4 regions of the Pseudoalteromonas sp. GW168-MNA-CIBAN-0100 genome follow, and region 2 is predicted to be linked to each of the others. Evidence: predicted binding sites of a transcription regulator. Region 2 holds the regulator's gene; each other region holds the start of a gene.

Region 1 (3,178 bases), on a different contig from region 2:
GTTTAGAAATATTTACTTTATTAGTGTTATTTACGCCTACTTTTTGGCGTGGATAAACGAGCGGCTTAAGTTTTAAATTACGAACTATTGGGAAAGGGATATGCCAACAAATTTAGAAAAGCTAAAGCATATAAGTGTAGGCAGCTTAGTCGACCTAGAAATATTAACACCTACAAGCAGTAAGCGTGTTAAAACTGAATTAATTGGTTTACTCGATAAACAGTTTATTATTTTAAATTATCCCAATGCAAAGCGTTTACCTGCGGCGAGTGACTATTTACGTGATGGCGTAATGGTTGTTGTAAGAGCGCTTATTGAAGGTAGTGGTGGGCAAGTTATTGCGTTTCGCCAGCAAATTATGTCGGTAGCCTCTCATCCCGCTAAACTCGTGTTTATAAACTTTCCAAAGCAAGTGCAGTTATTTGCGCTACGCTCACAAACACGCATACCTACCTTATTACCTGCAAAGCTAAAGCTAAGTGACGATAGGGTACTTGAAGGCCTTATTAAAGACATTTCACTCACTGGTGTAATGTTTGATATTAGAGGCGATCAGCAAGTTGAAAGTATTAAAGATATGCAATGCACTGTCGTACTTAATAGCAGTGATAAAGATTTTGAAGGTGAAATTTGCAGTGTTAAAGAGCATGCCGCAGGCGTGCACTGTGGAATTAAGCTACTAGCAAGCGAGGATGAAATGAAAGCCTTTATGAAAGAGCATTTTATAGACCCTTCTGCGCTTGAGCCTACCGTTGAATAAATAGGTTTTCGCTTATTTGCAACAAAAAGGCATTTTACGTCAGTATTTATAAAATTTTTTTTTCTCTTTCATAATTAAAATTATTATTTAAATAAAACAACTGATTACGTATTATTTTTTACAGCTTATTTTTTGTTATTAAAGCTTCCTCGTTAAAATTTATCTCAATTATTCTTTAAAATCCCTCCTTTTAAAACCGTACATTTAAAAATGTATCTTTTTATATAAACATAACTATATGTTTTTAATGACTTTAATGCCATCTCTTTAAAACGTGTTGCTAAAGGGCAACAATAATTATTCTAAAAACGCTTTCTTGTTGTACGTTTTATATTTAACTTATTGAAAATTATTAATTTTTAAATGTTGGCATCTAAGTTGTAATAGTCTAAGTGTACTGAACGAAATCGTGATTCAAAGTGAAATACTTAATCGCACACACATAAATTTGAAGGATACATATTATGAAAAGCATTAATAAAACTTTAGCACTTATCGCTATTGCATCTTCTTCAGCCGCTTTTGCTGCAACAGATTTTGACACACTGGATGTAGACGGCAGTGGCACAATTAGCCAAGCAGAAGCATCAGTTGATGCAAAGCTAATGAGCATGTTTTCTGAGCTTGATACTGACCAAAATGGTGAGTTATCAAAAGAAGAATTTTCAGAAGCTTAATTAAAAAGTATTTATCCTGAGTTGCCAAAGACACCTAAGTAGGCAAGGGAGCTTACGAAAGAGGATAACAAGGAAGTGAAAAATTACGTTTTAAGTTAAACGAAGCAATTTTTTTGATAGAACATTGAAGGATTAAGTTATGAAACATTTAAATAAAGCATTAGCACTTATAGTACTAGCATCTTCTTCCGCTGCATTTGCAGCATCAGATTTTGACAGCCTTGATATCGATGGTAGCGGCACAATTAGCCCAAGCGAAGCGGCAGTCGATACAGATTTAATGGCTGAATTTATTAAGCTAGATACCGACGGTAGCGGCGAGCTTTCTAAAGAAGAATTCGCTAATTACTAATTAATCTTTTCAGATTAAACATTTTTCACAGTCAGGGATCTTTGAAAAGGACTTCCCATATTACTAGGAATATTATTATGAAAACATTAAATACAACACTTGCAGTTATCGTTTTAGCATCTTCATCAGCAGCATATGCCGCAGTAGATTTTGCCTCTTTTGATGCAGATGGTAACGGTGCTATTACAATGGAAGAAGCAAAGGTTAACCCTCAGCTTGTAAAGATTTTTGATGATTTGGATACTGATGGTAATGGTGAAATCTCTAAAGAAGAGTTTTCAAAAGTACAGTAATCAATATTTAAGCATACTCCATTAAAGCCGCCTTAGTCAGCGGCTTTTTTGTGTATTAAATTAACTAATTAGAGTAACTATTTAAAGGAATATAGCACTTACTTGGAATAGTTTTTCTACAACGGTAATGTGTTTTTTGTCGATTAAAAACATGATGACATGATCGCCCGACATAATAATTGTATCATCGTGAGCTATCAACACATCGTCATTACGTACTATTGCCCCAATGGTTGTACCTGCAGGAAGTTTTATGTCGGCAATCGCACGACCAACCACTTTAGATGTGTTTTCATCACCATGAGCAACCGCTTCAATGGCTTCTGCTGCGCCTTTACGCAGTGAATACACGTTAACAATATCACCACGGCGTACGTGCGTTAATAACGCTGATATAGTTGCTTGTTGTGGCGATATGGCAATATCTATTTCGCCGCCTTGTACCAAATCAACGTAAGCTCCACGTTGAATAAGTACCATGGTTTTTTGTGCGCCCATACGTTTTGCAAGCATGGCCGACATAATGTTTGCTTCATCGTCGTTGGTTACGGCAATAAATACATCGACTTGTTCAATATGCTCTTCTGAGAGCAGTTCTTGATCAGATGCGTCACCACAAAAAACGACCGTGTTATCGAGCATTTCTGAGAGTTGCTCGGCACGTTCTTTACTGCGTTCAATTAGTTTAACGGTGTGGTTTTTTTCAAGTGAGCGGGCAAGGCCTGCCCCAATGTTACCGCCACCAGCTATCATAATTTTTTTGTACGAACGCTCAAGTTTTTGTAGCTCGTTCATTACTGCGCGTATATGTTTTGTAGCGGCAATAAAGAATACTTCGTCATCGGCTTCAATAACGGTGGTACCCAGTGGTTTGATTGCTTTACCTTGACGATAAATAGCGGCAACACGAGTTTCTACATTAGGAATATGTTCTTTAAGTGCAGATAACGCATAACCTACTAATAAACCCCCATAGTAAGCTTTTACGGCTACTAACGAGAGCATGCCATCAGCAAACTGCAATACTTGCAGAGCACCAGGGTAGTCAATTAGACGGCGAATATACTTAGTGACCAGTGCTTCGGGAGCAATGTAA
Region 2 (3,178 bases):
ATGATAGTAGGACTTGTACCTAGCGACAAAGGTAAAATATCGATAGACGATAACGATATTACTCTTTTACCTATGCATAGTCGTGCTAGATTAGGCATTGGCTACTTACCGCAAGAGTCTTCAATATTCAGAAAGCTGACTGTTTATCAAAACTTAATGGCCATTTTAGAAACGCGCAAAGAGTTAAATAAACAAGCTAGAGAAGACACTCTCGATAAATTATTAGATGAATTTAGCATACAACACATTCGTGATAGCCAAGGTATGGCATTGTCAGGAGGCGAACGTCGTCGTGTTGAAATAGCACGTGCCCTGGCAGCAGATCCTAAATTTATATTACTGGATGAACCATTTGCAGGTGTTGACCCGATTTCGGTATTAGATATAAAGAAAATAATAGAACATCTTAAAAATCGTGGGATTGGTGTATTAATTACCGATCATAACGTAAGAGAAACCCTTGATGTTTGTGAAAAAGCCTACATTGTTTCTCATGGGGAGCTGATTGCATCAGGTACTCCAGAACACGTATTAAATGATAAAACAGTACGCGATGTTTACTTAGGCGAGCAATTTAGGCTGTAACATTTACGCCATGTCTTTAAGCATCTGCTAGTATTAATTATAACAACATAAAAGGATTGTTAGAGATACATGAGGCAATCACTACAGCTGCGCATGGGCCAGCAACTTACAATGACTCCACAGCTGCAACAAGCTATTCGTTTGTTGCAACTCAGTACATTGGATCTCCAGCAAGAAATACAAGAAGCTCTCGACAGCAACCCGCTATTAGAGGTTGAAGAAGCAGACTATTCAGAAGACGCTGCAGGTAAAAACGAGCAAAAAGCAGATACAGATGACATAACTGTTAGCGCATCTGCCGATGATGCTCCAAGTGAATACGAACAAGATAGTGGTGAAGCACTTGCAAAAGACACGCTAAGTGACGACATGGCTATGGATGTTAGTTGGGATGAGTACATGAGTGCCGCCCCAGCAGCATCATCGGGTCCGATGCCTGAAGACGAATCAATATACCAAGGCGCCTCTACTGAAACGCTCCATGAGTATTTAATGTGGCAGTTACAACTAACGCCATTTAGCCCTACAGACGAAGCTATTGCTATTGCGATTGTAGAAGCCGTCGATGATTCAGGTATTTTAACACTAAGCTGCGAAGAGATTTTAGAAAGCTTTAATCAAGAAAACGAAGATGATAACGAAGTCGAACTTGATGAAATTGAAGCTGTATTAAAACGCATCCAACTGTTTGATCCTGTTGGTATTGCTGCACGTAGTTTACAAGAGTGTTTGTGTATTCAGCTTAACCAGTTTGATAAAGAAACACCTTACATTAATGAAACAAAAATGATTTTAACCGAGCATATTGATTTATTAGCTGCTCGTGACTATCGTACATTAATGAAGAAAACTAAGCTCAAAGAAGAAGAGCTTAAGGAAGTAATGACATTAATACATACTCTAAGCCCTAAACCTGCAGATACTATTGTAAGAGAAGAATCTGAGTATGTTATTCCTGATGTGTCAGTTAAAAAAATTAAAGGCCGCTGGGTTGTTGAGTTAAACCCAGACAGCATGCCTAAAATTCGTGTTAATAGCCAATACGCGGCAATGTCTCGCACTGTAAAATCCAGTGGTGACAGCCAGTTTATTCGCTCGCATTTACAAGAAGCTAAATGGTTTATTAAAAGCTTAGAAAGTAGAAACGACACGCTATTAAAAGTAACAAATTGTATTGTTAAGCAACAACAAGGCTTTTTTGAACACGGTCCTGAAGCCATGAAACCAATGGTTTTAAATGATGTTGCTGAAATGGTAGAAATGCACGAATCAACAATTTCGCGCGTAACAACCCAAAAGTATATGCACACACCCCGTGGTATATTTGAGCTTAAATACTTTTTCTCAAGCCATGTAAGCACCGAAAACGGTGGTGAATGTTCATCTACAGCAATCCGTGCGCTTATCCGAAAATTAATCGCAGCAGAAAACTCAGCAAAACCATTGAGTGATAGCAAAATAGCGGATATATTGGCTGAGCAAGGAATTAAAGTAGCGAGACGTACAATCGCAAAATACCGCGAATCTCTGGCTATTCCACCGTCAAATCAACGTAAAAGTTTGATTTAAGACGCAAAAAAAGAGGGTAATGCTTATGCAACTAAACTTAACTGGTCGTCACGTAGAATTAACCGATTCACTAAGAGACTATATTAATACCAAATTTGCGAAGCTAGAAAGACACTCTGATCATATTAATAATGTTCATGTCATTCTCGATGTAGAAAAATTAAATCAAAAAGCAGAAGCCACCATACACGTAAGCGGTGCTGAGTTATTTGCCTCTACAGAACATCAAGATATGTATGCCGCCATTGACTCGTTGATCGACAAGCTCGATCGACAAGTAATTAAACACAAAGAGAAGCTTGCTCGACACTAATATGATGAAATTAAGCTCACTTATATGCCAGGACTGCAGCAAAGCTGCGGTCCTTTTTAATAGCAAAAAAAGAATTTTAGAGTTCATTAGCGAACTTGCTCACGACAAACTTCCGTATTTACCGCAACAAGATATTCTTAATGCTTTAATGAGCAGAGAAAAATTGGGTAGTACAGGTATAGGGCGTGGCATTGCCATTCCTCATGGAAGAATGAGCGGTGCAGAAGAGCCTTTGGCTTTAGTACTCGTTAGCGAAACTCCAATAAATTTTGATGCAATCGATAATCGCCCTGTTGATATTTTCGTCGCACTCATCGTACCAGATGGCGATAACCAGCAGCACTTAAAGACTCTAGCAACCATTGCTGATAAACTAAACAACAAAGATTTTTGTAAACAGTTACGCAGTGCAAAATCAGATACTGAGCTTTACCAAGTTATTGTCAATCAATCATAGTTTTATAAAGGGTGTTAAATGGAGTTAATTATCATAAGCGGCCGTTCTGGTTCTGGAAAGTCGGTTGCTTTACGCATTGTAGAAGATTTAGGTTATTATTGCGTAGATAATATTCCAGTTAACTTGCTTCCTTCATTAGTTCGCAGTGTGTCTGATAGCTACGATAAAATTGCTGTTAGCATTGATGTACGGAACATCCCTAAACAACAAGATGAATTTAACGATATTCTTGAATACTTGCCAGGCTTTGCAAA
Region 3 (3,178 bases), on a different contig from region 2:
GCTCAAACCAACGTGTTTCACCATTTACTTCATAACCCACATCGATAGTTAGTGCTTTATGGCTTTGCTCTACTTCTTTATCGGTTGCCAAAACTTCAGCTAAAAAATGACTCGGGAATATCTGCTCTACCGTTTTTCCTATTAGCTCACTACTTGATTTTCCCATTACCTCTTCAAACATTTTATTACAGCCGGCAAATACACCGTTGTTATCACGGTAATAAAATAGATCGGGAGATGAATCAACGATTGAGCGTTGCAACATACTTTGTTGGGCAAGTTCTTGTTGTGTTTTTTTACGCTCAGCAATTTCTCGGCGCAGCTCTTCAATAGCGCGATGCTTGGCATGAAATGCCATTTTACGCTCATCAATTTCAATATTTAAACGGCTAATGTTGTCTTTTAGGGTTTGGTTTAAGAGTTTTTCCTGTTTGGTTGCGCTATCTAAATAAGCATACGAGGCATCTAATTGACGAATTGAATTAAGTAATACACTTATAATTAAAGGAGAAACCACAGCAGTAAAAAATACCACAGCCAAAATATCAACAAGGTGTAATTCGCCTATCGCAACATAATAAAACATGCTCGATAAAATAAGAGATACAGTTAAAAATAAAGTGTAACAAATAGCTGCGGTTTTAAATTCACCAAATCGCGTTATTGAGCTGGAAAGTACCCGAGCCCAAGGGCTCAAAGAATAATCGGTCATACGTAATTTTATCTCTTAGCTGTGTGCTTAAATATAAAGAAGGCAATGCGCATGTATAAACATACCATTTTCCCAGATTTTAGCATTTTTCTCCTACCACTACCCATGTTGTGCGATAAAAACAGAATTTTTCATGTTTGATTTTGCTCATCTCTTAAACTCATCATTTCAGCAATAAATTATTTAGTGTAAAATGCCCCGCTTTATTATCTCCAAAATACGAGTAGCGCACATGCAAACCAATATGCCAGATATAGCAGACACTGCACCCGCTTTACAAACAGGTAAATTAGACTGGGTTGGCATGGGCGAAATCGAACTGCCATTTATTTTTGAGTCACGAGACTTATCTCCAGTTACAGTAAATGCCAAAGCTCGTGCATTTGTAAATTTGCATAAAGAAGATGCCAAAGGCATTCATATGTCACGTCTATTTTTAGCACTTGACCTGCTTTCAACTGAGCAGCAAGTCAATCCGCAAACAATAGCGCAAGCACTCGATACTTTTATAACTAGCCACGAAGGGCTGAGCGATAAAGCACAAATTGAATTTAAATTTGAATTACCGCTACGCCGTAAATCACTATTAAGTGGTAAAGCGGGCTGGAAAAGCTACCCAGTTGTACTTACCAGTACAATTGAAAATAACATTATTAGCTACGAGCTAACTGTAGATGTTACCTATTCTTCAACGTGCCCTTGCTCTGCAGCACTTGCGCGCCAGCTTATACAAAACGCGTTTAACGAAAAGTTTAACCAAGAAACCTTAAGCCAAAAAGATGTGCACGAATGGCTAGGCACTACACAAGGCATAGTCGCTACACCTCACTCGCAGCGCTCTATTGCCAACGTAAAAGTAAAGCTTGATAGCAATATTCAAGAATTTGACGTAGTGACTCTAATAAATACCCTCGAAGCTGAACTTAAAACGCCTGTACAAGCGGCAGTAAAACGCGAAGACGAGCAAGAATTTGCCCGTTTAAATGGTCAAAATCTTATGTTTTGTGAAGATGCAGCGCGTAAAATTAAAGCTTTATTAGAAACAGATAATTACAGCGATTACTGGCTGCAAATAAACCATTATGAATCACTCCATGCACACGATGCTGTAGCTATTGCGGTTAAAGGTATTGAAGGTGGATACAAAGCTTAATAGCTACATAGTTTTAGCTTTTATAAACAGTTGGTAATTATTTTATAACTCATACTTTTTAGGCACGTAAATTGCTTTATTTGAGCAGTGTCAATTTGTTGTTATGGAGTTACCGTATGGAATTCGCTTTATTATTAATTCTAGTATTAGTTGTCGGGGCTTCTGTTGTTGCGTCAAAATTTAATGACGATGGCGGAAACCCGTATCCTTTTACCCGCAAGCAAACTGTTTTTACGCAGGTTGAAGGCGCTTTTTTAAATCTTCTCGAGCGTGCTGTAGGCGATCAATATAAAATTGTTAGTCGCGTTAAGTTAATTGACGTTATTGACTGTAAGCAAGGTCTTTCTATTAAATCTAAACGTGCTGCTTTAGCTAAAGCTAAAAATAAGCAACTCGACTTTGTATTAATCGATAAAGAAAAACTCACTATTGTTGCGGCCGTTGACCTAGTTAACAATGCGAATAAAGATGGTCACAAAGCTCAACGCGACTGGTTTGTAAACGGTGCACTAGAGTCTGCGGGCATTCCACATATTCGTATGAAAGTTAAATCAGGCTACCGTCCTTCTGAAGTACGCGATGCAATTATGTTTAAACTTGGTAAGCCTGCAGCAACACAAACGCAGCGCCCTGTTCGTAATCGCTCACATAAGCCAGCGGTACTTTCACCTTCTCAAGCCAAAGCACAAACAACTGCTTTAGCTGAAATTTAAAAACCAAATTAAATACTCTCCTAAAAAGTATTTAAAGCGAGCTCATAAACAAGCTCGCTTTTTTGTTTTTTATTGCTAACTTCACGTATAATCAAGTGATTCAAACTCAGGAATTAAACATTATGAATGTTGGTATTATTGGCGCAATGGAGCCAGAAGTTAAAATTTTACGTGAAGCGATGCAAAACCCACAAATTTTAACTAAAGCAGGTTTCACTTTTTATACTGGTGAATTGGCTGGTAACACAGTAACACTTGTTCAATCTGGTATTGGTAAAGTAGCATCAACAATTGCAACTACCTTACTGATTGATAACTTCAAACCTGATTGCGTAATTAACACAGGCTCTGCCGGTGGATTCGATCCTTCTCTAAGTGTTGGCGACGTAGTAATTTCGTCAGAAGTACGTCATCACGATGTAGATGTTACTGCTTTTGGCTACGAAATTGGCCAAGTACCACAAATGCCAGCAGGCTTTACAGCTCACCCTAAATTAGTTGAAGCAGCACAACAAACAATCGAACAAATCAGTGATGTTAAAACACTTGTTGGCTTAATTTGTACTGGTGACACATTTATGTGTGACCCTGTGCTTATCG
Region 4 (3,178 bases), on a different contig from region 2:
TTGATCCCGCCGGGTTTGAGGTGGAATTTGTAGAGTATTTAAGTGACATACCAAGCGAGCGAAATAACGATTTATAATAAAATACCAAGCAGCACGCTAAAGTGCTGCTACTCAATTATAGTTAGCGGCTATTATTACCCGTGCCAAACTGGGTTTTTAGCTCATTTGCAAAGCTCATAAATTTTTCTTTAATTGTGCGCTTTATTTTTACTTCAACCGATCCCATAACTGCCTTTCCTTCAATATGAATAGTAGGACCTTGGCGTTTGTTAAGCGACACAGATTTATTTTCAAGACTACTTAAAATACAAAACATTTTAGACACTACATTTACATGCTCTGGTACGTAAATCTCATCGCTACCAAAAATACAGTTAACGTGAATAGTTACATTTTGATGCGCAAAAATGGCATCGGTAAAATCTAGCACCACCGATCCCATAAAGTTACTCAAATATATATTCTTTGGCACGACCCACTGACCGCTTCGCTCGTTAGAGCCTAAAATGCTGCGTAATGTAAAATCATCATCACTGTTTTGTTGTGCACTATAATGTGGTGTAAATTGCGATTGTTTTTCTGCTTTATATTGCTGATCAGTATTAAGTGTTAAATCTTCTACTAAGGCTAAAAGAGCTTCGTTATTAGGTGCATCCATCGCGTTATCTAAGCGTCTCTCAAATGCATCAACAGAAATAACCCCATGACTGTAATTATAAATTAATTGATCAATTACTTGTTCGCGTACTTGCTCTATTGGGCGGTCTTCGACTTTTACAGACATGGGGCATTCCTTATTATATTTACTATTAATACAGCTCTTGATGTTTATATGCAAAGCACGCACCAAATATAATAACCTTAATTATCAATGATTTAATTTTAAATGATGTTTTATGTTTTGTTATATTAACGATAGATTAACCAAAAATGCAATTATCTAGTTATTTTCACTATTTGAGAAAGTTTTACCGAGTAGCCTGTAAATAGTTACACAGCTATAGATAGTGCCTTATCCCAAAGTTACATCAAGTTATTGAAATATATATATAAATAAAGTTGGCCTAAAGCTCGCATTAGTTAAAGTGTCTTTAATCAAAAGGAGAAAGATTATGAAAACATTTAACAAATCTATTATCGCGGCTTTAGTTCTTGGTACTACGGCTATGGGTGCCCAAGCAAACAGCTGGGAAAACGAAAGTAAAGATGCTTGGATTGATGGTAAGGCAGAAACAGTTCTACTTATGAACACTAATCTAAACAACTTTGACATTAACACTGATGTAAAAAATGGCAAGGTAGTACTTACAGGTAAAGTTAATAGCGAGCTTGATAAAGAGCTAGCAGAAGAACTTGTACTTAGCCTAGATGGCGTATCTGATGTTGAAAACAGCCTTACCGTTGTTAAAAGCATGGACACAAAAGATAGAAGCAAAGACATGATGGACGATGATGATAACGACTTAACGGACGCTAAAATCACCACTGTAATCACAACTCGCTTCCTGTTTGATTCAGAAGTTGGTGGTACAGACATCGATGTTGATACCGACAATGGTATTGTAACTCTGAACGGTTCAGTAGAGTCTGAAGCTGAAAAACAACTAGCAGTTAAAATTGCTAAAAATGCTGAAGATGTTCGTGACGTAGTTGATAAACTAGCTATTGTTGCTGAATAATACAGTATAGTTAAGGCCCACTAACACTGGGCTTTACGTCTTTTTAATGCTTAATTTAAATGGAGTTTAGTCATGGATATTATTCGTATAATACTTTCGGTTTTATTACCGCCATTAGGTGTGTTTTTGCAAGTTGGCTTAGGTATGCATTTTTGGTTAAATATTTTATTAACACTGCTAGGTTATTTCCCAGGGTTAATACATGCAATCTACATTATTGCGAAAAAATAATGACAGATTATATATTGTGTAAGCCGACTACTGAGGTTTAGCTAAATAAAAACTTCAGTACTGATCGGCTCACAATATCAGTTTTTAAAGTAAATATTTTTTATCAAAATCTAATTTTTAATTGACTCAAACTAAGTGATTTATTTCTTGTAACTCACTCCCAACATTCCCTCAGCCACACCTATCGTTTACTTCAATTAAGCTTTCTAACTAACAGCAGTGTTCTGATTCTGTATTGATGCCATTTAGGAAGTCTTTAACATTAGTTTGTTTATATATCTACAATACGCGATTAATTACTCTATTATTAAGTGGCAATATTACCATCACTTCTAGTGTTATCATTAAACCAAGTTTTTACGCATATTGAGGTAGCTAATTGAATATTCGACTTATACTGTCAGGCGTTGTGTCATTCGTTTTTTATTTTAGTTGGGCCTACTGGGCAAATAGTTCGGCAGATATTGCTAAATCTGTCACGTTTCAAGCTGCATTAGTACAAGGTTTGTATAGTGGATTTGTAACGCTGTTTTTTACTTTTATTTTAGAAAAGGTCGTCAACAAGTATAAGTCTAGTTATGTAACGCTTGCGTTTGTAACTCCAATTATTTGTATGTTTCATTCTAAAACACCACAAAACGTAGCAATACGACAAAGCTTCAATAATGCAATTAACTCTAGCGCCTCGTATTTAGGTAACAAAAAAATAGCAGGTGTACTTTTTGCGCCTATTATTCCGATTACTGTTCAATCGAGCTTAGTGATTATGGTGAATGTAATTAATCAGACACCTAATTTGGCACTTACAGTAGCCCCAAGCATATTTTTTACAGCCTTGTATGCCTACACATATATGTTAGCTTTACTTAAAAAAGTAGAGCGTTAAATATAAAAGACTACATGTGGGGGGAAGGTTTTTATAATTTAATGCAGAAAATATCATGGGAAATATCTTACATTTTATGCTTATACCCACCTAAAAGATTACTATTTAAGCAGTTAGCTTACTGATTGTTAAAATAAAGGTGTTTGGTAGTGACAAGCACCTAAAAAGTTTTTATACTGCAACCCGCTTTAGTCGCTCTGTGACTGAACGCTTCAAAAATTAACTGCCTAGCAGTTATATAAAAGTTGGCCCCTTAGCTCAGTTGGTTAGAGCACACGACTCATAATCGTTAGGTCCCCAGTTCGAGTCTGGGAGGGGCCACCACTTTTACAAACTTTCCAAAAAAATACCTACTCAAATTATTTAATGCTACATGAATTTA

What was found. The regulator sigma-54, encoded in region 2, starts transcription at its own class of promoters, with help from an activator protein. The targets are predictions, from matches to a motif close to GTTGGCACGNNNNTNGNNT.
Region 1: AAEY62_RS15735 (EF-hand domain-containing protein) is a predicted target of sigma-54. The motif match lies at 1,126-1,144, and genes of this name have one in related genera.
Region 3: AAEY62_RS18860 (DUF2726 domain-containing protein) is a predicted target of sigma-54. The motif match lies at 1,924-1,942, and genes of this name have one in related genera.
Region 4: AAEY62_RS04980 (BON domain-containing protein) is a predicted target of sigma-54. The motif match lies at 1,059-1,077, and genes of this name have one in related genera.

What each region holds. Positions count from the first base shown of each region.
Region 1 is NZ_JBEOOL010000027.1:45,346-48,523, forward strand. It holds gene AAEY62_RS15725 (TrkH family potassium uptake protein) at 1-56, shown strand, start outside; gene AAEY62_RS15730 (flagellar brake domain-containing protein) at 101-760, shown strand; gene AAEY62_RS15735 (EF-hand domain-containing protein) at 1,225-1,437, shown strand; gene AAEY62_RS15740 (EF-hand domain-containing protein) at 1,577-1,789, shown strand; gene AAEY62_RS15745 (EF-hand domain-containing protein) at 1,867-2,082, shown strand; gene trkA (Trk system potassium transporter TrkA) at 2,164-3,178, opposite strand, start outside.
Region 2 is NZ_JBEOOL010000005.1:17,043-20,220, reverse strand. It holds gene lptB (LPS export ABC transporter ATP-binding protein) at 1-585, shown strand, start outside; gene AAEY62_RS03970 (RNA polymerase factor sigma-54) at 655-2,154, shown strand; gene hpf (ribosome hibernation promoting factor) at 2,180-2,467, shown strand; gene ptsN (PTS IIA-like nitrogen regulatory protein PtsN) at 2,472-2,924, shown strand; gene rapZ (RNase adapter RapZ) at 2,943-3,178, shown strand, end outside.
Region 3 is NZ_JBEOOL010000043.1:11,316-14,493, forward strand. It holds gene arcB (aerobic respiration two-component sensor histidine kinase ArcB) at 1-712, opposite strand, end outside; gene folE2 (GTP cyclohydrolase FolE2) at 945-1,865, shown strand; gene AAEY62_RS18860 (DUF2726 domain-containing protein) at 1,982-2,578, shown strand; gene mtnN (5'-methylthioadenosine/S-adenosylhomocysteine nucleosidase) at 2,701-3,178, shown strand, end outside.
Region 4 is NZ_JBEOOL010000006.1:50,655-53,832, reverse strand. It holds gene AAEY62_RS04990 (VOC family protein) at 1-77, shown strand, start outside; gene AAEY62_RS04985 (LiaF domain-containing protein) at 122-784, opposite strand; gene AAEY62_RS04980 (BON domain-containing protein) at 1,113-1,679, shown strand; gene AAEY62_RS04975 (YqaE/Pmp3 family membrane protein) at 1,752-1,910, shown strand; gene AAEY62_RS04970 (hypothetical protein) at 2,290-2,796, shown strand; tRNA gene AAEY62_RS04965 (tRNA-Ile) at 3,044-3,120, shown strand.